DNA from 3 places in the Rhizobium sullae genome. Region 3 is predicted to be linked to each of the others. Evidence: predicted binding sites of a transcription regulator. Region 3 holds the regulator's gene; each other region holds the start of a gene.

Region 1 (7,820 bases), 410 kb from region 3:
AGAACCCGAATGTGGTTCAGCTTTATTCGCTGCAAACGCCGAACGGCGTGAAGGTATCGATCGCCCTGGAAGAACTTGGCCTGCCTTACGAGCCTCATTACATCTCCTTCGGAACCAACGATCAGAAGTCCGCCGAATTCCTCTCGCTCAATCCGAACGGCCGCATCCCGGCGATCATCGATCCGAACGGGCCGGGCGGAAAGCCGATCGGCCTTTTCGAATCCGGTGCGATTCTCGTCTATCTCGCGGAAAAGACCGGCCAACTCCTACCGCCGGATGCTGCGGGTCGCTACGAGACCACCCAGTGGGTATTCTTCCAGATGGCGAGCATCGGCCCGATGCTCGGCCAGTTCGGCCACTTCTACAAATTCGCGGCCGACAAGGTCGCCAACAATTCCTATCCGATGGAGCGTTACCGCGACGAAGCCAAGCGGCTGCTGAGCGTGCTGGAAGCTCGCCTGAAGGGACGGCAGTGGATCATGGGCGACGCCTACACCATCGCGGACATCACCACATTCCCATGGATTCGCGGCGCCGATGTCTTCTACGGCGGCCGGGAAGTCCTGGACTACGCGAAGTTCCCGTCCGTCATGGCCTGGCTCGATCGCTGCATCGCGCGCCCGGCCAGCGCCAACGGCCTGAACATCCCCGTGAAGCCGGAGGAGTAGTCCGGCCCAAAGGAAGAGGCCGGCCGCGGGACCGGTCTCTAAAATTTGCGGCTTTGCTTGACACGTAATCTTTTCGTAGCGGTTGTTCTTTATTTGTTCCGCCTCTCGTGCAATGTTCGCCTCTCCGAGGCGAGTCTGGGAGGTAGCAGATGGAAGACAAGCGCAATGCATTTCGCAAACTGCATGAAGCGCCGGGGGCGTTCATCATTCCAAATCCCTGGGATATCGGCACAGCCCGGATTTTAGCTGCCTTGGGTTTTCCCGCGCTCGCCACCACCAGCGCCGGCATGGCGTTTTCTCTGGGCGTCGCGGAGGGAGCCGTCTCACGAGAAGACACCTTGGACCATTGCCGATCCATCGTGGCCGCAACGCTGCTCCCCGTCTCAGCCGACCTCGAAAAAGGCTTCGGCGACAGTCCGGAGAGTGCTGCCGAGACAATACAAGCCGCTGCCAACGTCGGCCTCGCCGGATGTTCGCTTGAAGATCATACTGGCCGGCTCGATGATCCGATCTATGATTTCACACAGGCGGGCGGTAGAGCGCATAGAGGCCGCCGTCGAGGCCCGCCGTTCTCTGTCTCACGATTTCGTGCTAACGGCGCGCTGCGAGAATTTTCTATGGGGCCGCGCCGATCTCGATGACACGATCCGGCGACTGCACGCGTTCGAGAAAGCCGGAGCCGACGTGCTCTACGCACCCGGCCTTCATGACCTAGGCACGATCCGATTGGTTTGCGAGGCCGTGACGAAACCCGTCAACGTTGTGATGGGAATGCCCGGCGCAACATTCTGCGTAGCTGAGTTGGCGGAAGCGGGCGTTAAACGGATCAGCGTCGGTTCGGGGCTGGCGAGGCTCGCCTTCGGCACGTTCGTGAATGCGGCGCGGGAAATGCGATCGGCAGGTACCTTCCATTTCTCAGACCAGGCTGTGGGCTTTGCGGAGTTGGAGGGGTTTTTCACCGGAGCGACCAAGGCATGAGAATGTCGCAGAACTCCCTGACATTCGCTTCCAATTCCGTTGTCGCTGAAAAGCCTCCTGCATTCTAGTTAAGGCCGGCCACAGGAGCGGCCGTTTCTATTCCTAGGAAGCGTGGCGGCCTGCGGTCTGGTTGGCGCCTTCCAGCTTGAAGCGTGGGAAGAGGAAGACTCCCGCCATGCTACCGCTGAATTTTTCCTCCACTCCGCTCGACTCGCCCATGCAGAAAACCGGCTGGAGCAGGCCGTTCGGCATGATGATCGTGGTGGAAAAACAGAAGGACGATGAAAGCGTTGCAGCTTGCTCGAAAAGCGCGAGGATATGGGCGCGATCTTTCGGATCGTAGCAGCGCAGCAGGCTCAGAAGGCCGCATTCCTGCATCGAAAAGCCATGCAGCATGCTGCTCCAATCGCCGAGGCGGATGATGCCGCTCGAAAATTCTCCGGTCCAGGACTCGGAAACCGAAAACTGCGCAAGCATTTCCTGGTTGTGATGGGCTAATTCCAGCGAGCCAGGCATCAAGGGGGCGGCAACAGTTGCTTTGGCGATCTTAAACAAGGGGTTCCCCGGTTCGGGCGCAGTCTTCGCTGCGCTGTAGTCTGAGCGAAACAGGGTCATACGGCGCCAGGCATCATGCCTGCGGTCTGGAACCTCGATCGCCGGCGGGGGCACTGAGGCTTGCTCTTGCTTATCGCGGAGACGTTCGTGGCCGAATGTTCGCGCATGTTACAATCGCGTTGCTGCGTCGCTGGCGGGCGAAAAACGTTCCTCGAACGCGCATCAATTGCAGCGCGGATTTATAGGAGCTTTTCGCCAAACGGCAACGGCTTTTTCAAGGCCAATTCCCTAGCGCGCCAAGGCCGTGCGGCCGGCAACGCGTCCTGAAACAGCCGACAGAAGGTGAAAAATCATCAATTTCTGATCGATTATGATGAATTTCACATCTCAAAGATGCAGTTTCTGCCTAGGCGAATGCGTCTCGGATCGGAATTTGAGCGCTTACCGAAAATCTGGCGGCGCAAGCTTGGCGCAAGCTCCAGACTGGTGGCGGCAGGAGAGCAGGCCAAGTTAAACGTTTTACCAAGTCGGCGGCTTTGCCCCTGCACATGCGCAGCTGTGGGTCGCGCTCAAAACAAAAAGGGCGGCCCGAAGACCGCCCCTCCTGAACTGAACCGGATGGCTCAGATGCGAGACCTCAGTCTCACATCATGTCCATACCGCCCATGCCGCCCATGCCGCCCGGCATGCCAGCCGGAGCGTCCTTCTTCGGCAGCTCGGCGATCATGGCTTCCGTGGTGATCAGCAGCGAAGCAACCGAAGCTGCGTTCTGCAGAGCCGTGCGGACGACCTTGACCGGGTCGACGATACCCATGGCGATCATATCGCCATATTCGCTCGTCTGGGCGTTGTAGCCGTAGTTGTCGTCATTTTTGTCGAGGATCTTGCCAACGACGATCGAAGCTTCGTCACCAGCGTTGTCAGCGATCTGGCGAACCAGCGACTGCAGCGACTTGCGAACGATGTTGATGCCGGCTTCCTGGTCGTCGTTCACACCCTTGGACGTGATCTTGACGGAGGAGCGGAGCAGGGCAACGCCGCCGCCGGGGACGATACCTTCCTGAACAGCAGCGCGCGTCGCATTGAGGGCGTCGTCGATGCGGTCCTTCTTTTCCTTCACTTCGACTTCCGTCGAGCCGCCGACGCGGATGACGGCAACACCACCGGCGAGCTTGGCAAGACGTTCCTGCAGCTTTTCGCGGTCGTAGTCGGAGGTGGTTTCTTCGATCTGCGCCTTGATCTGGGCAACGCGGCCTTCGATGTCCGACTTGGCGCCGGCGCCGTCGACGATCGTGGTGTTTTCCTTGGAGATCGAAACCTTCTTGGTGCGACCGAGCATGTCGAGGGTAACGGACTCGAGCTTGATGCCGAGGTCTTCGGAGATCACCGTGCCGCCCGTCAGGATGGCGATGTCCTCGAGCATGGCTTTGCGGCGGTCGCCGAAGCCCGGAGCCTTGACGGCAGCGATCTTCAGGCCGCCGCGCAGCTTGTTGACGACGAGTGTTGCAAGCGCTTCGCCTTCGACGTCTTCAGCGATGATGAGCAGCGGCTTGCCGGTCTGGACGACGGCTTCGAGAACCGGGAGCATCGACTGCAGGTTCGAGAGCTTCTTCTCGTGCAGAAGGATGTAGGCGTCGTCGAGGTCAGCAACCATCTTTTCCGGGTTAGTCACGAAGTACGGGCTGAGGTAGCCACGGTCGAACTGCATGCCTTCGACGACTTCGAGTTCGGTTTCGGCAGTCTTGGCTTCTTCGACCGTGATGACGCCTTCATTGCCAACCTTCTGCATCGCTTCGGCAATGTCGAGACCGACCTGCCTGTCGCCGTTCGCAGAGATCGTGCCGACCTGCGCAACTTCTTCCGAAGTCGAGATCTTCTTGGCCTTGGCCTGGAGATCCTTGACGACTTCAGCAACGGCAAGATCGATGCCGCGCTTGAGGTCCATCGGGTTCATGCCGGCGGCAACCGCCTTGTTGCCTTCGCGGATGATCGACGCAGCCAGAACGGTCGCGGTCGTGGTACCGTCGCCGGCGATGTCGTTGGTCTTCGAAGCAACTTCGCGGACCATCTGGGCGCCCATGTTCTCGAACTTGTCGTCAAGTTCGATTTCCTTGGCGACCGAGACGCCGTCCTTGGTGATGCGCGGAGCGCCAAAGGACTTATCGATGATGACGTTACGGCCCTTGGGGCCGAGCGTTACCTTGACTGCGTCAGCGAGGATATCGACGCCGCGCAGCATCTTTTCGCGCGCGGTGCGGCCGAATTTAATTTCTTTAGCTGCCATTTTGAAAACTCCAGAATAGGGTTGTCAGCAATTTCGGGAAAAAGCGATCGGCTGGATCAGCCGATGATGCCCATGATGTCGGCTTCCTTCATGATCAGCAGATCTTCGCCGTTGATCTTGACTTCGGTGCCGGACCACTTGCCGAACAGAACGCGGTCGCCAGCCTTGACGTCGAGAGCGACGACCTTGCCGGACTCGTCGCGAGCGCCGGAACCGACGGCGACGATTTCGCCTTCCTGCGGCTTTTCCTTGGCGGTGTCGGGAATGATGATGCCGCCTTTAGTCTTTTCTTCGGATTCAACGCGGCGAACGACGACGCGGTCGTGAAGGGGGCGGAAGTTGGTGCTTGCCATTGTCTAATCCCTCGATCAAATGACATTCGCAGGCCGGGCGGCCCACATGGATGAGTGCTAGCACTCTCCGTTGAGGAGTGCTAACGCCGAGCATTTAGGGATGGCTCCAGAAGGAGTCAAGAAGACCCATCACGGAATTTTGTGCCGGAATTGTGAAGAGCGTGGGAATTGTCTGAAGCATTGGCCGATTCGATGCCTTTGACTGCCTGAGCTTCGGCGGGCTTGCGGAAGCCGTCGCGTTTCTCTGGCAATCCTCCCGCGGTTTTTGCCGGCGATCGTCTGAAAATCCCTTGCCATCGCCGCATGCCTTTGCAATGTCACGCCTGACTGAAAGCAAATCGGGAAATCGGATGGCCAAGCGGATTGGAAGTTTTGCGGAGATCACCAGTCAGTATGATGCGGTGTTCTGCGATGTCTGGGGTGTGCTTCACAATGGCGTCGATCCTTTCCCGAAGGCCGCCGCCGCACTGGAGGCCGCACGCGGCGAGGGGCTAGCTGTCATCCTCATCACCAATTCCCCGCGCATCGCCCCGCAGGTGGTCGCCCAGCTTCGCCAGATCGGCATCCAAGACGGTGCCTATGACCGGATCGTCACCTCCGGCGATGTTACCCGGCGCCTGATTGCCGAAGGCCCGAAAAAGGTCTTCCTGCTCGGCCCTGACCGCGATCTGGCCCTCATCGAAGGCCTCGGTGTTGAGCGCGTCGATGCGAAGGAGGCTGAAGCCGTGGTCTGCACTGGCTTCTTCGACGACGAGACGGAAAAGCCGGAAGACTATACGGAGATGCTCAAGTATTTTCAGGCGCGCAACGTGCCGATGATCTGCGCCAATCCCGATCTCGTCGTCGAGCGCGGCCATCGCATCATACCTTGCGCCGGCGCCATGGCTGCCTACTACCACCAGCTTGGCGGCGAGATCCGCATTGCAGGCAAGCCGCACGCGCCGATCTACGACGCCGTGCTGGCAACCGCGCACGAACTCCATGGCGATTTCCCGAAGACCCGCATTCTCGCCATCGGCGACGGCATGCCGACGGATGTGCGCGGCGCTCTCGATTACGGCCTCGATCTTCTCTATATCAGCGGCGGTATCCACGCGAAAGAATACACGTTGAACGGCGAGACCGACGAGGCGATCCTGCATGCCTATCTAGAACGCGAGAGGGCCGCGCCCAAGTGGTGGATGCCGCGCCTCGCATAAGAAGAAGCCCGCCGATGACCGTTTTCCACCGCAATGAAACCCGCGAACCCTTGCCCGCTCATCTGAAGGGCGGGGTGATTGCCATCGGCAATTTCGACGGCGTGCATCGCGGCCATCAATCGGTGCTGAACCGCGCACTGGAAATCGCCAAGGAGCGTGGCATCCCGGCGCTAGTGCTGACCTTCGAGCCGCATCCCCGCACCGTCTTCAGGCCGGAAACGCCGGTTTTCCGTCTTACGCCGGCGCCGTTGAAAGCTCGCATCCTGGAGACGCTCGGCTTCAACGCCGTCATCGAATATCCCTTCGACCGCGAATTCTCGCAGCGCTCGCCGGACGATTTCATCCACGGCATCCTGAAGGATTGGCTCGGCGCCTCCGAAGTCGTCACCGGCTTCGATTTCCATTTCGGCAAGAACCGCGAGGGCGGCCCGGCCTTCCTCATGGATGCCGGTCACAAATACGGCTTCGGCGTCACGCTGATCGACGCCTTCCGCGACGAGAATGCCGAGGTCGTCTCCTCAAGCTATATCCGCACGCTCCTGAAGGATGGCAATGTCAGCGAAGCCGCAGCGGAGCTTGGCTACCGCTACACAGTGGAGGCGGAGGTGATCGGCGGCGAAAAGCTTGGCCGCCAGCTTGGTTTCCCAACCGCCAACATGCAGCTTCCGCCGGAGGCCGAACTTGCCGCCGGCATCTATGCAGTCCGCTTCCGCCTGGACGACGGCAGGCTTTACGATGGGGTTGCGAGCTACGGCCGCCGCCCGACGGTGATCGAAAACGGAACGCCGCTACTGGAGACCTACCTCTTCGATTTCGGTGGCGACCTCTACGGCCGGACCTGTTCCGTCTCCTTCTTCGGCTACCTGCGGCCCGAACTGAAGTTCGAGGGGTTGGAGCCGCTCGTTGAGCAGATCAAGCGCGACGAGCAGGAGGCGAGGGCGCTGCTTGCGGGTGTCCGGCCGCTTGGCGAACTCGACCTCAAGCTTTGTTTCGTCTGATGCCGCGACGCTGGTTCGCGCGGGCTCAAATCCCTCTTCCTTTTCCCGGTAAAAACGCCTATGAACCGGCGCTATGAATAACGTCCGGCTGCCGAGTGCGATGCGAATTATCGGCCCGGCCTTCCGCGCGCGCTAAGCCGCCGGAAGGTCCGGGTTTTTGGCGCTTGGGCAAACGAGCGCTTCCGTCACCAGACATTTTTGAAGCCGTCGCGCCTTGAAGGCGCCTAGAAACGATTGCTGAACATGACCGACACAGCCGAAAAGATCGACTACTCGAAGACTCTCTACCTGCCCGAAACCGACTTCCCGATGCGTGCCGGCCTGCCGCAGAAGGAGCCGGAAATCGTCGCCCGCTGGCAGCAGATGGGCCTCTACAAGAAGCTGCGCGCATCTGCCGCCGGGCGCGAAAAATTCGTCCTCCACGACGGCCCGCCCTATGCCAACGGCAACATCCATATCGGCCACGCGCTGAACAAGATCCTCAAGGACGTCATTAACCGCTCGTTCCAGATGCGCGGCTTTGACGCCAACTATGTTCCCGGCTGGGACTGCCACGGCCTTCCGATCGAATGGAAGATCGAGGAGAAGTACCGCGAGAGGGGCAAGAACAAGGACGAGGTCCCGGTCAACGAATTCCGCAAGGAATGCCGCGACTTCGCCGCCGGCTGGATCAAGGTGCAGTCCGAGGAGTTCAAGCGCCTCGGAATCGAAGGCGACTTCGACAATCCCTATACGACGATGAACTTCCACGCGGAGTCCCGCATCGCCGGCGAGCTTCTGAAGAT
Region 2 (7,820 bases), on a different replicon from region 3:
TGCGATAGATATCGACCGCCTTGCGCATTTGCGGCGTATCGAGCGTCGCCGTCTTGCTGTCGGCCGAGAGGATATCGGCGCCGCCACCCCAGACGAGCGGGGTGAAGGTGAAGATCATGCAGCCGCCGCAGCCGCCACCTGAGAAATAGAAGCCATAGGTGTCGTCACCGAGCGCGCGGATCTTTTCTGCGTTGGCGGTAATCTCGTCCCAGGTCGCCGGCGCCTTTTCCGGGTCTAGGCCGGCCTTCTTGTAGAGGTCTTTGTTCCAGGCAAAGACCGAGGTCTCGACTGAGAGCGGTAGGCCGTAAATGCGGTCCTGATAGGTGCCGAGGCGAACATGCGACGGCGACAGCGCGTTGAAATAGGGCAGGGATTTTGCCCAGTCCGTCAGGTCTTCCAACTGGCCGGCCGCAGCAAAGGCGGGGTTGTAGATGAGGTCCATCGAAAGGGCGTCGGGCGCTTGTCCGCCGGCGATCGCCGTTGCATATTTCTGCACCAGTTCGGAAAACGGCACTTCGGTTGCGTTGACCTGGTTTTCGTGGCTGGCATTATAGGCTTCAACGACCTTCTTGAAGGCGTCGCCGATCCCCGAGCGGACCCACATTTCAACTTTTTCGGCGGCCGATGCTCCCGATACCAGGCATAGGGTAGCGATGCTGGTCGCTGCCAATAGACGCTTGATCATGACGTTCCTCCCAATATGGCGCGTCTCCTCGCGCCGTTTCTCATACCTTGCAGGCACCCCCGCACGACTGCCGCACGACCAAACGGCACGGCAATTTCCTCACTCCGGGCTCGACAGGCCTGCCCTCGGCGAGCGCAAGCACGGTCAACCCTGCCTGACGGCCGAGTTCCTTCAATTCCATGTCGACCGTCGTCAGCGGCGGCCGCGTCTGCGCGGCGACGATCTCCCAATTGTCGAATCCGACGACCGAGACGTCCTCCGGCACTTTGACGCCCCGCTCGCGAAGCGCATCGACGACACCGCGGGCGATCTGGTCGTTGCCGCAGAAGATGCCATCGGGTTTTTCTCCGGCGCGGCTCCATATGCGGCCGACTGCCTCATGACCCCAGGCCTCTGCCCACGCGCCGTAGAGGACCGGCTCACTGTCACCTGCGATCTCGCGGTAGGCCGAGGCGCGCTCGCAAACCGAAAAAAAGCTTTCAGGACCGGTAATATGGGCGATGCGGGAACGCCCGAGTGCGATCAGCCACTCCATCGCGAGCCTTGCGCCCTGTGCGTCATCCGAGCGGAAGCTGACGCTGCCCGGCGTGCCTTCCGTAAAGGCGTAGACCACTGGGACCGGAAGGCTTGATAGATCGACCGGCAGCCGCCGGTCGAGCCGCTTACCCGATGCGATGATGCCATCGACCTGCTTGTCCAGCATCGCATCCACGTGAATCTGCCCAAGAGTCGGATCATCCTCGATCGCGCACAGGAAAACCGAAACCCCGTGGTCGACCAACGCCTCCGAAATGCCTGCCATCACCGGGAGCGTGAAGCGGCCATAAGTGTCGTTGGTCAAGAGCCCGATAGTGAAGCTGCGCTTGCTCAAGAGGCCACGCGCTAGCGCGTTCGGCCTGAAGCCGATTTCCAGCGCGATGCGCTTGACCCGCTCGCGCGTTTCCTCGCCCACGCGGCCCGCATCGTTCAACGCCTTCGACGCCGTCGAGATGCTGACGCCGGCTGCGGCCGCTAGATCATGGATCGTTATCCGGCTCTGTCTTCCCCCTGTGTCGTTCAGTCTCATTCTCCCATCAATTCGATGAGAGAAAACCTTTTCGCAACGAAGATGTCAACTGCGAAAAGGTTTTCTCAGCTGAGCTTTCGAGGCGCGCAAACGACGGTCTCAGGCGAGACTATGCCGAGCGATAGACTGATCGGGGGTCGAAGACTTGATCTGGGCAGGCTTATTTGTTCTTCAGCAGCCACATCTTGCCGGCCATCGTGATCCCGTAGACGTCCTTTGACGCATCATGATCGAGATGGCGTCGTTCCAGAAAGCCTGGCGCCTTCAATTCTTCCAGGGTCTTGCTGGTTACGGATTTCACTTTCTGCGGTCGTTCTTTCCAACGGTCGGTTCTTGCGTAAGTCACCGTTGCGTTTTGGTGCGTCCACTTCTTCGTCGGCTGAAGATAAAGATCTCCATCCCTGGCGAGTTTCAGTGCTGCGATCTGCGATGGCGTAAGTTCAATCATGGGTCCGGTAAGTCCTATCTGGTGTTCTTTGCCGCGACTTAGCACAGATTCATCGAGCCGCCTTAAAAAAGAAGCGAGGAGTCCGGATCATTGGCGATCTGTGAAACACACCGGCCATTGTCGCCGCACTCCTGGTGTCTAGACGGTCATCACCAGTTCCTGGCCATCTGATTGGTTCTACTCTTCGCGCGGCGCGATAAGACCGCGCGCCGCTCCCACCATGACCTTCAGATGGTCCGGGTTGCGAACGCCCTGGCGATAAAGTTCGATCGTGATCGCAGCAATACGCTCTGCTTCCTCGGAATCCTTGGCGACTTTGGCTACCGACCGAACCTCGTCGAATACGCATTGGCACATCTTAAGGTCGCGGGCATCAAGCGGCACGTCCGATCGGTTGATGATCGTCTGAACCATCCTAACCTCCATCCCGTGCGGCCCGCCGGTCGCCAGGCGGGCCGAATGTCAACCTAGAAGTCCATGCCGGCTCCGGGGGGCATCGCGGGGGCGGCGCCCTCCTTCTTCGGCTTTTCCGCGATCATGGCCTCCGTCGTCACCAGCAGGCCGGCGATAGAGGCAGCATCCTGAAGCGCGGTGCGCACGACCTTGGCCGGGTCGATCACACCCATTTTGAAGAGATCGCCGTATTCGTTGGTCTGGGCATTCCAACCATAGGAAAGCTCGGTCTTCTCGCGCAGCTTGCCGACGACGATCGAACCTTCCGCGCCGGCATTCTCGGCGATCTGGCGCACCGGGGATTCGATAGCGCGCCGGACGATATCGACGCCGACACGCTGATCCGAATTGGCCACGGCGACGTTGTCGAGCGCCTTGACGGCGCGCAGCAGCGCCACTCCGCCACCCGGCAGGATACCTTCTTCGACTGCCGCACGCGTTGCATGCAGCGCATCGTCGACGCGGTCCTTCCTTTCCTTCACTTCGACTTCCGTCGAGCCGCCGACGCGGATGACGGCAACACCACCGGCGAGCTTGGCAAGACGTTCCTGCAGCTTTTCGCGGTCGTAGTCGGAGGTGGTTTCTTCGATCTGCGCCTTGATCTGGGCAACGCGGCCTTCGATGTCCGACTTGGCGCCGGCGCCGTCGATGATCGTGGTGTTTTCTTTCTCGACGACGATCTTCTTCGCGCGGCCAAGCATGTCGAGGGTAACGGACTCGAGCTTGATGCCGAGGTCTTCGGAGATCACCGTGCCGCCCGTCAGGATGGCGATGTCCTCGAGCATGGCTTTGCGGCGGTCGCCGAAGCCCGGAGCCTTGACGGCAGCGATCTTCAGGCCGCCGCGCAGCTTGTTGACGACGAGTGTTGCAAGCGCTTCGCCTTCGACGTCTTCAGCGATGATGAGCAGCGGCTTGCCGGACTGGACGACAGCTTCGAGAACCGGGAGCATCGACTGCAGGTTCGAGAGCTTCTTCTCATGGATCAGGATATAGGGATCCTCAAGCTCGACCCGCATCTTGTCCTGATTGGTGATGAAGTAGGGGGACAGGTATCCGCGGTCGAACTGCATGCCTTCGACGACTTCGAGTTCGGTTTCGGCAGTCTTGGCTTCCTCGACCGTGATCACGCCTTCGTTGCCGACTTTCTGCATGGCCTCGGCAAGGAAGTTGCCGATTTCGGGATCGCCATTGGCCGAGATGGAGCCGACCTGGGCGATTTCGGCATTATTGGAGATTTTGCGGGCGTTGTTTTTCAGTTCCTTGACGACGGCATCGACGGCAAGGTCGATACCGCGCTTCAGGTCCATCGGGTTCATGCCGGCGGCAACGGCTTTTGCGCCTTCGCGAACGATCGCCTGGGCAAGAACGGTTGCCGTCGTCGTGCCGTCGCCGGCGACGTCGCTGGTCTTCGACGCGACCTCGCGCAACATCTGGGCGCCCATGTTTTCGAACTTGTCCTCAAGCTCGATTTCCTTGGCGACCGAAACACCGTCCTTGGTGATGCGCGGAGCGCCGAAGGATTTGTCGATCACGACGTTGCGGCCCTTCGGGCCGAGCGTCACCTTGACGGCATTGGCGAGAATGTCGACGCCGCGCAGCATGCGATCACGGGCATCGGCGTGGAATTTGACTTCTTTAGCAGCCATGTTCTTCACTCCTCCATAGGCAGCCAGCGTTGAAATGGGGTCAGCCCAAGGCCGATTAGGCGGCCTTCTTGTCGACCGCCGGGGCCTCTATGATGCCCATGACGTCGCTTTCCTTCATGATCAGCAGGTCTTCGCCGTTGATCTTGATCTCGGTGCCAGACCACTTGCCGAACAGAATGCGATCGCCGGCCTTAACGTCGAGCGGCTGGACCTGGCCGGCATCATTGCGCGCGCCCGGACCGACGGCGATGACTTCTCCCTCCTGCGGCTTTTCCTTGGCAGTGTCGGGAATGATGATGCCGCCCTTGGTCTTCTCTTCGGACTCCACACGGCGGACGAGAATGCGATCATGAAGCGGTCGGAACGTCATGTTTTCCTCCATGAACAAACGATGATCCATGTTTCATTGCCGGAGCGAGTGATCGATCCGGCGGCTGCCAGGCTCTTTGCCCGCCCGGCTGAAAAAATCTGCTACCGATTTTTTCGAATTTCAAGAGGGCTGCAGCAAAAAATTAGCACTCTTGCGGGGAGAGTGCTAACGCGCCGTTCCGGAACGGAAACGTCGACATTGGCGTTTACTCTATGCTGATGCGCGAGAAATTCTACGCAGCATCAAGCGTGTTCCAGACGAAGGTGACTCATATATGTCGCCCCATCGACAAAGGTAAAGGCGAGCGCATGAGGTCATCCTTCGACGCCTTGCAAGCATGGAGGTTGAGATGAGTGTTCGTGATCTTATTCCGTGGGGCCGCAGCAACAGTCCGGTCCCGACAGGTTATGCAGGCAGAGACCAGCATCCGTTCCTTGCGCTTCACCGCGAGATGAACAGGCTGTTCGACGACGTCTTCCGCGGCTTCGAGGGCCGCTTTCCCACAGTCGGCTCCGGTTTCATGTTCGAAACCGCCTGGCCGAAGATCGAAGTCGCGGAGACGGATAAGAACATCCGGATCCTCGCCGAAATCCCGGGAATGGAGGAGAAGGATATCGAACTTTTGATCGACAACGGCATCCTGACGATCCGCGGCGAAAAGCGCGCCGACAACGAGGATAAGGACCGGCAGTTCTCCGAGCGGTTCTATGGCCGCTTCGAGCGCCGCCTTTCACTCAACAGCGAGGTGCAGGAAGACAAGATCGACGCGTCCTTCAAGAACGGCGTCCTGACGATCACCCTGCCACGCTCCGAAACGGCGCAATCGCGTGCCAAGCGCATCACGATCAACGGCTAGCGGCCGTCGAACGGCACTCCATCCGTGGCCGAGAAATCGAATGGGATCGCGAGAAGCGATCCTGTTCGTTCGCAACGGCCTTGGATTGCAGCGATCGACGGCTAGTGCGCGGTGTCGAGCTTTGCGGCGAGTTCAAGGATCATGTCGTCGGCAGCATCGGCGATCGCCATGGCAACTTCCGCCGGCTTGAAGCCCCTCTTCTGGCCTTCCTTGATGATTTCCAGAAACATCGGCTCGAAGGATGCCCGGCAATCACGAAGTCGCTCGGCATACTGCGCAGGTTTGGCATTTACGCTGTAAGTATCCATGCTTTAACCCCTCAACCTTATGGGTCATACCATGGCGACAAACTCGGACGTATGCAAGAGCATGCTTAAATAAGGGTTAATCCCTCGGCTTATTTTTGGCCATTATTGGACAAGGCCCGATATCGAGAGATCGCTGCACACCGCGCTGCGCCGGTGCATGATTGACTTTACCGCGAAATGAGAACATAAAGGGAACAAACGCAACGGAGATTCTCATGACGCACGCAGAGCTCGTTATACAGAATGCCTTGGCTTTTGTTGCAGCATCGCGCTCGGCTCGCGAGCGCGACCGGAAACGGCGCGAGAAGCTGCTCGAACGGATTCAGCTGATGAGGCCACCGAACCCCTATCTCGTTAAGACGCGGGGCGGCGAGCAGCTCAAGCTCAAGCTTGATCTCGATCACTGAGGGGCGTCTGCGATCGGCAGAAGACAGTATTGCCCGCGCCCGATATGCGATATGACCATCATCATCGAAACCGCGTCGCTCTGAAACTGCGCGCCAGCCGAGCGGCAAGCTGCGGGAGGAGGAGAGATGATACATGACGAGCGGCCGCTGGCGATCAGCGCGCCGGAGCCGCGCACGCTCGACCTGATCTTTACGGCCGAGGCGAGAAAGCAGTTGCACGCCAGATATCAGATCGTCGAGGCCGATCCGGAAAATATCGAAGGGCTCGGCGATGACGTTCTGGGCAAGGCGCGCTACATCATCGGTCAGCCGCCGCTGTCGGCCGAAACGCTGGCCCGGATGCCCGCGCTGCGCTGCGTGCTGAACGTCGAAAGCAACCTTATCAACAACATGCCCTATGAAATCCTCTTTCAGCGCGGCATCCATGTTGTGACGACGGGGCAGGTCTTTGCCGAACCGGTGGCGGAAATCGGTCTGGGTTTTGCGCTTTCGCTCGCGCGAGGCATCGTCGACGCGGATGTCGCCTTTCGTGAGGGCAGGGAGCTGTGGGGTGGAGAGGGCAATGCAAGCGCCCGGCTGATCGGAGGCTCCGAAATCGGCATCATCGGCTTCGGCGATCTCGGCAAAGCGCTGCGGCGCGTGTTTTCCGGCTTCCGGGCGAAGGTCCGGGTCTTCGATCCCTGGCTGCCGCGCTCCATCCTGGAGGAGAACGGCGTTGAAGCGGCGAGCCTCGAAGAGGTAGTGACGAGAAGCGATTTCGTTTTTGTCGTTGCGGCGGTCACCAGCGAGAACAAGGGGCTCCTCGGTGCCGAGGCCTTTGCCAGCATGCGGCCGGGCGCGGCTTTCATCCTGCTCAGCCGGGCAGATGTCGTCGATTTCGATGCATTGATATCGGCTGTCGCATCCGGCCATATCGTCGCGGCAAGCGATGTCTATCCGCAAGAGCCGCTACCGCTTGATCATCCGGTGCGGAACCTGAAAGGCTTTATCCGTTCCGCGCATCGGGCCGGCGCACTGGACAGCGCCTTCAAGAAGATGGGCGGCATGGTGCTGGAGGACATGGATTTGATGGACCGCGGCTTGCCGCCGATGCGGTGCAAACGGGCCGAGCGCGAGACCGTATCGCGCATGCGCTCGAAGGGCGTGAAGATCAACTGATCAAAATATGTGTCGTGGCCGCGTGCTGCGAGCGCCGTCATGCGTTACGAAAATGTCGCGATCATAGGCTGTTGCTTTAAGATTGATGCGCCACGGCAGCATTTTTGGTGGGGAAATTCTGCGGATCGGGTGCTATCGTCCTGACATGGACCGATGAAGCGGAAGAGCAATGCTTCCGGTGTCACGGATCAACACTGCGATCTCGGGAGGAGAGCAGATGCTGGCGGCGATACGGCGGGATCGACGGCTAAGGGGAGAGGCCGGATGTATTCAGGTGGTTTGAATTTCGCGCTCGGCGACGAGATCGACGCTCTGCGCGAAAGTGTGAGGCGGTTTGCAAGCGAGCGCATCGGGCCGCTGGCGGCGGAAACCGATCGCAGCAACAATTTTCCAGCGCCGCTCTGGCGCGCGATGGGAGATATG
Region 3 (7,820 bases):
TCTGATCGCTTTCAGCGCATCGGCGACATCGTGCAGGCGGCCGAGGAACTTCAGGTCCCGGTCGTTTAGCGCCTGAACGCCGAGCGACACGCGGTTGACGCCTGCCGCGCGATAGCCGCGGAAGCGCTCGGCCTCCACGCTCGAGGGATTCGCCTCCATGGTGATCTCGATGCCGTTCGGCACATGCCAGTGCTTCGAGATGCCGTCGAGAATGGCTGACACTGTTGCCGGGTGCATGAGCGACGGCGTGCCGCCGCCAAGGAAGACACTCGTCACCGTCTTCGGTCCGCTGATCCGGCGAACGGTGGCCATCTCCTTCAGGAAGGCAGCGGTGAATCGCTCCTGATCCACCGGCTGATGGCGGACATGGCTGTTGAAGTCGCAGTAGGGGCATTTCGCCGCGCAGAAGGGCCAATGCACGTAGACGCCGAAACCGGGCTCTCCGGTATCGGGCAGAAGCGTCGCATCGCGCATCAAGCTTGGCGTATCGAGAATCTCCACGAACCGACCTTACGCTTCCAGGCAGGTTTCGACAAAGAGTTTGAAGGCGCGCGCCCGGTGCGACAGGGCCTGCGGCTTGCCGATGTTCCAGCCGTGCTTCTCCTCGGCGCTCATCTCGCCGAAGGTGATGCCGTAACCTTCCGGCTGGAAGACCGGATCGTAGCCGAAACCCTGTGTGCCGCGCGGCGGCCAGACGACGGTGCCTTCGACCTCGCCGCGGAAAAGCTCCGTATGACCGTCCGGCCAGGCGAGGCAGAGCACGCTGACGAAGCGCGCGCGCCGTTGCTCCGGCTCGGTGGCTCCGGCTTTCTCCAGCGCCCTTTGCACCTTTTCCATCGCCATCGCAAAATCGCGCGTGCCGTCCGGCTTTTCGGCCCAGTTGGCGGTATAAACGCCCGGATCGCCGCCAAGCGCATCGATCACCAGTCCGGAATCGTCGGAAAGCGCCGGCATTCCTGCTGCCTTGGCGGAAGCGAGCGCCTTGATCGCCGCGTTTTCCTCGAAGGTCGTGCCGGTCTCGTCCGGCTCGATGAAGTTGAGGTCTGCTGCCGATTTGGCAGTAAAGCCGAGCGGTCCGATCAGATCCTGGATCTCGCGGATCTTGCCGGCATTGTGGCTGGCGACGACGATCGTCTTCGTTTCAAGCTTGCGCATGGTTGGTCCTATTCAATGCCCCAGATTCTGGCTTCGGCGCATTCGAGGCTGTTTCCTGCTGGGTCGCGAAAATAGATCGAGCGGCCGCCGTTCGGCCAGTACACTTCGGATTCGATTTCGATGCCCGCGGCTTTGAGCTTCGCCGCCATGGCATCGATGTTCTTACCTGACACCCGGAAACATGCGTGGCCCTGACCTTTCGTGCCATGCGGCGGCACCTGCAGGGCATCGGCTGCCGGCGGTTTCACCGTTTCCTCGGGGTTGAAGATCAACAGCACGCCATACCCGCAGCGGAAGAAGACATGCCGGTTTCCGGCGCGCGCGATCTTGGCAAGGCCGAGCACGCCTTCGTAGAAAGCCTCGGCCTTGTCGAGATCATCCGCATAGAGCGCGGTCTCCAGTATGCCTTCCAGCAGGGCAGTCATCCGGCAATGGCCTGTTTCTGCATGTTGACGAGCTCCGCAATGCCGGCTTTCGCCAGCGTCATCAGCGCGGCAAATTCCCCGTCGGTGAACGGTGTGCCCTCCGCGGTACCCTGAATTTCAACGATGCCGCCTGCGCCCGTCATGACGAAGTTCGCATCGGTTTCTGCGGAGGAATCTTCGAGATAATCGAGGTCGATCACCGGCTGGCTGGCGAAGATACCGCAGGAAATTGCGGCGATGTGATCTTTGAGCACGCGCTCGACCTTGATCATGTTGCGGGCCTCCATCCATTTCAGGCAGTCGTACAGCGCAATCCAGGCGCCCGTAATGGAGGCCGTGCGCGTACCGCCATCAGCCTGAATAACGTCGCAGTCGAGCGTGATCTGGCGTTCGCCGAGTTCCTTAAGGTCGACGACGGCACGGAGCGAACGGCCGATGAGGCGCTGGATTTCCTGCGTGCGCCCGCCCTGCTTGCCGGCTGCGGCCTCGCGTTTCATGCGCTCGCCGGTTGCGCGCGGTAGCATGCCATATTCGGCCGTGACCCAGCCCTTTCCTGTATTGCGCAGCCACGGCGGCGTCTTGTCTTCCAGGCTTGCGGTACAGAGCACATGCGTATCGCCGAATTTCACGAGGCAGGAACCTTCCGCATGCTTTGAAAAATTGCGCTCGAAAGTGACCTTGCGCATCTGGTCGGTTTTTCTGCCTGAAGGCCGCATTCTAATCTCCTGAAGCATGATGCCGAAATGCGTTAAGCGGTTTTCGGATAACGTCGTGAAGTGCTCAATGGTATCGACCGCTTCTACGATTGGCGGCAACCATTTGCAAATTCCCTTTTGCTACGAGGGCGAGAACGGCTATATTTTAGGGATCGTCATCAGCGCGCAGGTCAAAGGAAATTCATGGGGTTCAGGTCGACGTCGGTTTCGGATGCCGTTGCGGCGCTGGATGAACGCTCTAAGGAAATCTTCCGCCGCATCGTCGAGGGCTATCTGGAAAGTGGCGAGCCGCTCGGCTCCCGCAATCTCTCGCGCATCCTGCCTATGTCGCTATCGCCCGCTTCCGTGCGCAATGTGATGAGCGACCTGGAAGCGCTAGGCCTGATCTACTCGCCACATGTCAGCGCGGGACGCCTGCCGACGCAGGGCGGCCTCCGGTTCTTCGTTGATGCTTTCATGCAGGTCGGCGACCTTTCCGCCGAGGACCGTGCGAACATCGACCGCCAGGTTCGTCCTGAAAGCCTTAACGCTCCTGTGGAAACGATGATGAACGAGGCAAGCCGGATGCTGTCCGGCATTTCGCGGGGCGCGGGGCTCGTCATCACATCGAAGAGCGATCCGGTCCTCAAGCATGTCGAGTTCATCCGCCTGGAGCCCACCAAGGCGCTGGCCGTGCTCGTCGGCGATCACGATCAGGTCGAAAACCGCATTATCGAATTGCCAGCAGGCGTTACGTCGTCGCAGCTGACGGAGGCCGCGAATTTCCTCAATGCCCATATGTCCGGCCAGACTTTGCCGGAATTGCGCAAGCAGCTCAGTCACTTAAAGGAGAACGTCCGCCACGAGCTTGATGCGTTGTCCAGGGACCTTGTCGAGCGCGGTATTGCCGTTTGGTCTGGCGATGCGGATGAAGGCAAGCCACCGCAGCTTATCATTCGCGGCCGATCCAATCTGCTCGAGGGCCTGGCAGGCGCGGAGGACCTTGACCGTCTGCGCATGCTTTTCGACGATCTCGAAAAGAAGGACAGCCTAATCGAGCTGCTGAATCTGGCCGAAACCGGCCCGGGCGTGCGTATCTTCATCGGTTCTGAGAACAAGCTCTTTTCGCTTTCCGGCTCCTCGCTGATTGTTGCGCCCTATCGCGATGATGACGACCGCATTGTCGGCGCCGTTGGCGTCATCGGTCCGACGCGGCTCAATTACTCGCGCATCGTGCCGATGGTGGATTACACAGCGCAACTGATTTCCCGACTTGCGCGCGGCACGCTGTAAACTCCCGAATTGCTCCTTCTTTGTCACGCAGACTTGATTTTTTGCGATCGAAGTTCGATATCGGGCGCATCTCAAGAAAACCTACTACCGGAGACCGTCATGACGGACGAAACGACGAAAAACGGACCAGACGCTGCCGCGGCTGAAGCCGCAGACGACGCTGCCGCAAACGTCGAGAACGAAACCACGGTTGAAGCGCCGCCACAGCCGGATCCGCTTGAAGTGCTCAAGGCTGAGAATGTCGAGCTGCGTGAGCGCTATCTGCGCCTTGCCGCCGAAATGGACAATCTGCGACGTCGCACTGAGCGCGATGTGAAGGATGCAAAGTCCTACTCAGTCGCGGGCTTCGCGCGCGATATGCTTGCCGTCTCGGATAATTTGCGCCGCGCCCTCGATGCTATCCCAGCCGAAGCGAAGGAAGCGGGCGAGGCGGGCCTCGACACATTGATCGAAGGTGTCGAGATGACCGAGCGCTCGATGCTCTCCGCGCTTGAGCGTCACGGCGTCCGCAAGCTGGATCCGGTCGGCCAGAAGTTCGATCCGAACTTCCATCAGGCGATGTTCGAGGTCCCGAATGCCGAAGTGCCGAACAACACGGTCGTCCAGGTCGTTCAGGCAGGCTTCACGATCGGCGAGCGGGTTCTTCGCCCGGCAATGGTTGGCGTCGCCAAGGGCGGCCCGAAGGCAGCTGAAGCGGATATCAATACGGCGTTCACCGAAAAGGACGCCTGATCTCTCAGACGCCTCAACGATCAGTCTGAAAATCAGATGCGGGCGAAGCGCTCGATCAGTAGATCGAAGAAGCCGTCCGCATCCACATGGCGCATCACCTTGGCATTGCGCTTACGGTCGGTCACATGCCACCAGTCGACGACCGTCATGCCCACGGTCAGCTCCGACTTCACCTCGATCTCGACATTGCAGTCACGGCCCTTGAAAAGCTCCGGCTTTAGCAGGTAGGCGACGACAGTCGGATCGTGTAGCGGCCCGCCGTCGGAGCCATATTTCTCGACATCGAAGCGCTCAAAAAACTCCAGCATTTCGACCATTGCTTTCGCTGGTGCCGTACCGAGATCGGCCATGCGCTTTACGCGATCCTTCCGCGTCAGCAGCTGATGCGTCACGTCGAGCGGCATCATCACGATCGACACGCCCGAACGGAAGACGATGTCGGCCGCTTCCGGATCGACATAGATGTTGAATTCCGCGGCCGGTGTGATGTTGCCGCCCTCGAAGAACCCGCCTCCCATCATCACCAGTTCGCGGATGCGCGGAATGATATCCGGCGCTTTCTGGAAGGCCATGCCGATATTGGTGAGCGGTCCCAGCGTGCAAAGCGTCACCATGCCTCCCGGCTCGCGGCGAAGCGTCTCGATGATGAAGTCGACCGCGTGCCCTGCCTTCAACGGCATTGTCGGTTCATCGAGCTCAGGTCCATCGAGGCCGGTCTTTCCGTGCACGTGCTCGGCCGTGACCAGTTTGCGCGCGATTGGTGCATCCGCACCTGCAAAAACCTTCGTGTCGGTCCGTCCGCAGAGCTCGCAGACGATGCGCGCATTGCGGCTCGTGTAGGAGAGCGGCACGTTGCCCGCGACGGTCGTAATGCCGAGCACTTCCAGCTCTTCGGGACTGCCGAAGGCAAGCATGATGGCCGCTGCATCGTCCTGGCCGGGATCGGTGTCGATGATGATCTTTCTGGGGGTCGCCATTTCGTCGTTCCGTCTCAAGGTGCACGTCGTGGCAGGCACCGTTCGTTTATCGTTCCGTCGCAGATCGGCGCAGCCGTTGCGGGCGACGATTTGATGCGAGCCGCCATGATCTTTGTCAAGCAACTGCTTGAGTCCAACCGTCTTAAATTCATATGTCGGCGATGCGCCGCATATGTCTTGCGCGAAAGGTACACGCTTCCCATATTAACGGCGTCCGGATGCTACGCTTAGGTCCGGGAAGGTCGCTTGCATCAAGGACTTTGAAAGATGAGCCGCATGACACCTTTCGCCAGCCCGCTGCTTCTGGGCTTCGATGCCATGGAAAAGACGCTTGAACGCATTTCCAAGGCAAGCGACGGTTACCCGCCCTACAATATCGAACGTATCGCCGCCGGTCACGGGGCACCTGAACGCTTGCGCATCACGCTTGCTGTCGCGGGCTTCAGTGAAGAAGAGCTCGACGTTACCATCGAAGAGAACCAACTGTTGATCCGCGGCCGCCAGGTCGAGCAGGGCGAGCATGAATATCTTTATCGCGGTATTGCCGCCCGCCAGTTCCAGCGCACGTTCGTGTTGGCAGATGGCATGCAGGTTCTGGGTGCCAGCCTCAGGAACGGATTGCTGGCCGTCGATCTCGTTCGTCCGGAACCGGCGCGCATGGTGAAGAAAATTAACATTTCGGTCTCACAGTAGGACAACGGCCCATTCGGCTGTTGGTCCCTTCTCCCGGAGGTACAGGAATGTTGATGAAAGAAGCGAATTCTCACCTGACCAAGTCCGAGCTAGCCGGTATCGGCAACGGCGAGGTCGCCTATATCCGCAAGATGCGCACTGATGAGGTGTCGAAGTGCTTCCCCGAAGCGCCGGATATCGATCCGGGCGTGGACCTTTGGGCCCTCTTCGGCGCAGACGGAACGCCGATCCTGCTCACGGATAATCGCTCCAGCACCTTCTTCAAGGCAGCTGAAGACGAACTGAAGACGGTGAGCCTGCACTGAAAAGCAGGCTTAGACCTTCTTGAACGTCAGATAGGCGGAGGATCTGCCCTCCCGCCGGGCCTTGGCCTCGTAGCGTGTGCTCGGCCAACCCTCATAGGGCGTCAGCCAGTCGGCGGCGGTTTCCGCAAGCCAGTCGAAGCCGCCGTGATCGCGGCACTTCAGCAGCGTCCAATTCACGTAGGTATCAATGTCCGAGGCGAAGCAGAAGAGCCCGCCGGGCTTCAGTACGCGATGGAAACGGTCGAGATTGGTCTTGGAAACGAAGCGCCGTTTCCAGTGCTTCCGCTTCGGCCATGGATCGGGATAGAGCAGATCAATCTGATCCAGGCTGCCGTCGGGCAGCCAGTCGAGCAGTTGCGTTGCATCGTCGTTATAGACACGGATATTCTTTGCACCCTTTGCCTCAATGCTCGCCAGCAGTTTCTGCATGGAATTGATGAAGGGTTCGACGCCGATGAAGCCGGTGGAGGGCATTTCCAGAGCGCGGTGGATCAGATGTTCGCCACCGCCGAAACCGATTTCCAGGCGCAGCCGTTCAGTCGGAACCGGAAAGAGGTTTTTCAGCGGCTCTGATGGAGCCGCCGAAAGATCGATGAGGAATGCCGGGAGCAGCGTATGAAGTCTTTCCGCTTGATGTTCGCGGAGAGCCTTTCCCTTGCGGCGACCGAAGAAAGCTTCGGTCGCGCGCCCCCGGCGCTCTATATCCGTCATGCCACCGCCCGAAGCTTCACGGCTTCCTTCAGCGCCTTGACGAGATCCGTGCGTTCCCATGAGAACGAGCCATCACGGCCTGCCTTGCGGCCGAAGTGGCCATAGGCCGAGGTCTTGGCGTAGATCGGCTTGTTGAGGTCGAGATGGCGGCGGATGCCGGTCGGTGACAGGTCCATGTTCTTGCGGATCGCCGCCTCGACTTGGTCTTCCGTCACGCCCTTGCCGGTGCCGTGCAGATCGACATAGATCGACAGCGGCTGTGCGACGCCGATCGCATAGGAGAGCTGGATCGTGCAGCGGTCGGCAAGACCTGCGGCGACGACGTTCTTCGCAAGATAGCGGGCAGCATAGGCTGCGGACCGGTCGACCTTGGTCGTGTCCTTACCGGAGAATGCGCCGCCGCCGTGGGGAGCGGCACCGCCATAGGTGTCGACGATGATCTTGCGGCCGGTAAGACCAGCATCGCCGTCCGGGCCGCCGATGACGAACTTGCCGGTCGGGTTGATGTACCAGTTGCATTCCTTGGCGATCGGCAGATCGCCCAGCGCTTCGCGGATGTAAGGCTCCACAACGGCGCGAACCTTCTTCGAATCCCAGCTGTCATCGAGATGCTGGGTCGAAAGAACGATCGAGGTCACTTCGGCAGGCTTACCGTCGATGTAGCGCACGGTCACCTGGCTCTTGGCGTCCGGGCCAAGCTTGGCGACATCGCCGTCGCCTTTCTTGCGGGCTGTGGCCAGCAGTTGCAGGATCTTGTGGGAGTAGTAGATCGGAGCTGGCATGAGGTCCGGCGTTTCCTTGCAGGCGTAGCCGAACATGATGCCTTGGTCGCCG

The links. Region 3 encodes HrcA, which represses chaperone genes, less so after heat shock. Its sites were predicted from a motif close to GTTAGCACTCNCNNNNNGNGAGTGCTAAC; they were not measured.
Region 1: groES (co-chaperone GroES) is a predicted target of HrcA. The motif match lies at 4,895-4,923, and genes of this name have one in related genera.
Region 2: groES (co-chaperone GroES) is a predicted target of HrcA. The motif match lies at 4,810-4,838, and genes of this name have one in related genera.

What each region holds. Positions count from the first base shown of each region.
Region 1 is NZ_CP104143.1:415,712-423,531, forward strand. It holds gene N2599_RS02075 (glutathione binding-like protein) at 1-668, shown strand, start outside; partial or broken gene N2599_RS02080 (isocitrate lyase/PEP mutase family protein) at 818-1,646, shown strand; gene N2599_RS02085 (hypothetical protein) at 1,749-2,201, opposite strand; gene groL (chaperonin GroEL) at 2,845-4,485, opposite strand; gene groES (co-chaperone GroES) at 4,542-4,838, opposite strand; gene N2599_RS02100 (TIGR01459 family HAD-type hydrolase) at 5,189-6,037, shown strand; gene N2599_RS02105 (bifunctional riboflavin kinase/FAD synthetase) at 6,052-7,035, shown strand; gene ileS (isoleucine--tRNA ligase) at 7,279-7,820, shown strand, end outside.
Region 2 is NZ_CP104144.1:900,853-908,672, forward strand. It holds gene N2599_RS25045 (ABC transporter substrate-binding protein) at 1-685, opposite strand, end outside; gene N2599_RS25050 (LacI family DNA-binding transcriptional regulator) at 726-1,751, opposite strand; gene N2599_RS25055 (hypothetical protein) at 1,912-2,199, opposite strand; gene N2599_RS25060 (hypothetical protein) at 2,377-2,613, opposite strand; gene groL (chaperonin GroEL) at 2,667-4,298, opposite strand; gene groES (co-chaperone GroES) at 4,354-4,668, opposite strand; gene N2599_RS25075 (Hsp20/alpha crystallin family protein) at 5,018-5,524, shown strand; gene N2599_RS25080 (hypothetical protein) at 5,626-5,832, opposite strand; gene N2599_RS25085 (hypothetical protein) at 6,048-6,239, shown strand; gene N2599_RS25090 (hydroxyacid dehydrogenase) at 6,366-7,397, shown strand; gene N2599_RS25095 (isovaleryl-CoA dehydrogenase) at 7,662-7,820, shown strand, end outside.
Region 3 is NZ_CP104143.1:9,687-17,506, forward strand. It holds gene hemW (radical SAM family heme chaperone HemW) at 1-474, opposite strand, end outside; gene rdgB (RdgB/HAM1 family non-canonical purine NTP pyrophosphatase) at 511-1,155, opposite strand; gene N2599_RS00050 (VOC family protein) at 1,164-1,580, opposite strand; gene rph (ribonuclease PH) at 1,577-2,296, opposite strand; gene hrcA (heat-inducible transcriptional repressor HrcA) at 2,480-3,568, shown strand; gene grpE (nucleotide exchange factor GrpE) at 3,668-4,300, shown strand; gene N2599_RS00070 (nucleoside hydrolase) at 4,333-5,277, opposite strand; gene N2599_RS00075 (Hsp20 family protein) at 5,545-5,970, shown strand; gene N2599_RS00080 (BQ00720 family protein) at 6,018-6,275, shown strand; gene trmB (tRNA (guanosine(46)-N7)-methyltransferase TrmB) at 6,285-6,986, opposite strand; gene metK (methionine adenosyltransferase) at 6,983-7,820, opposite strand, start outside.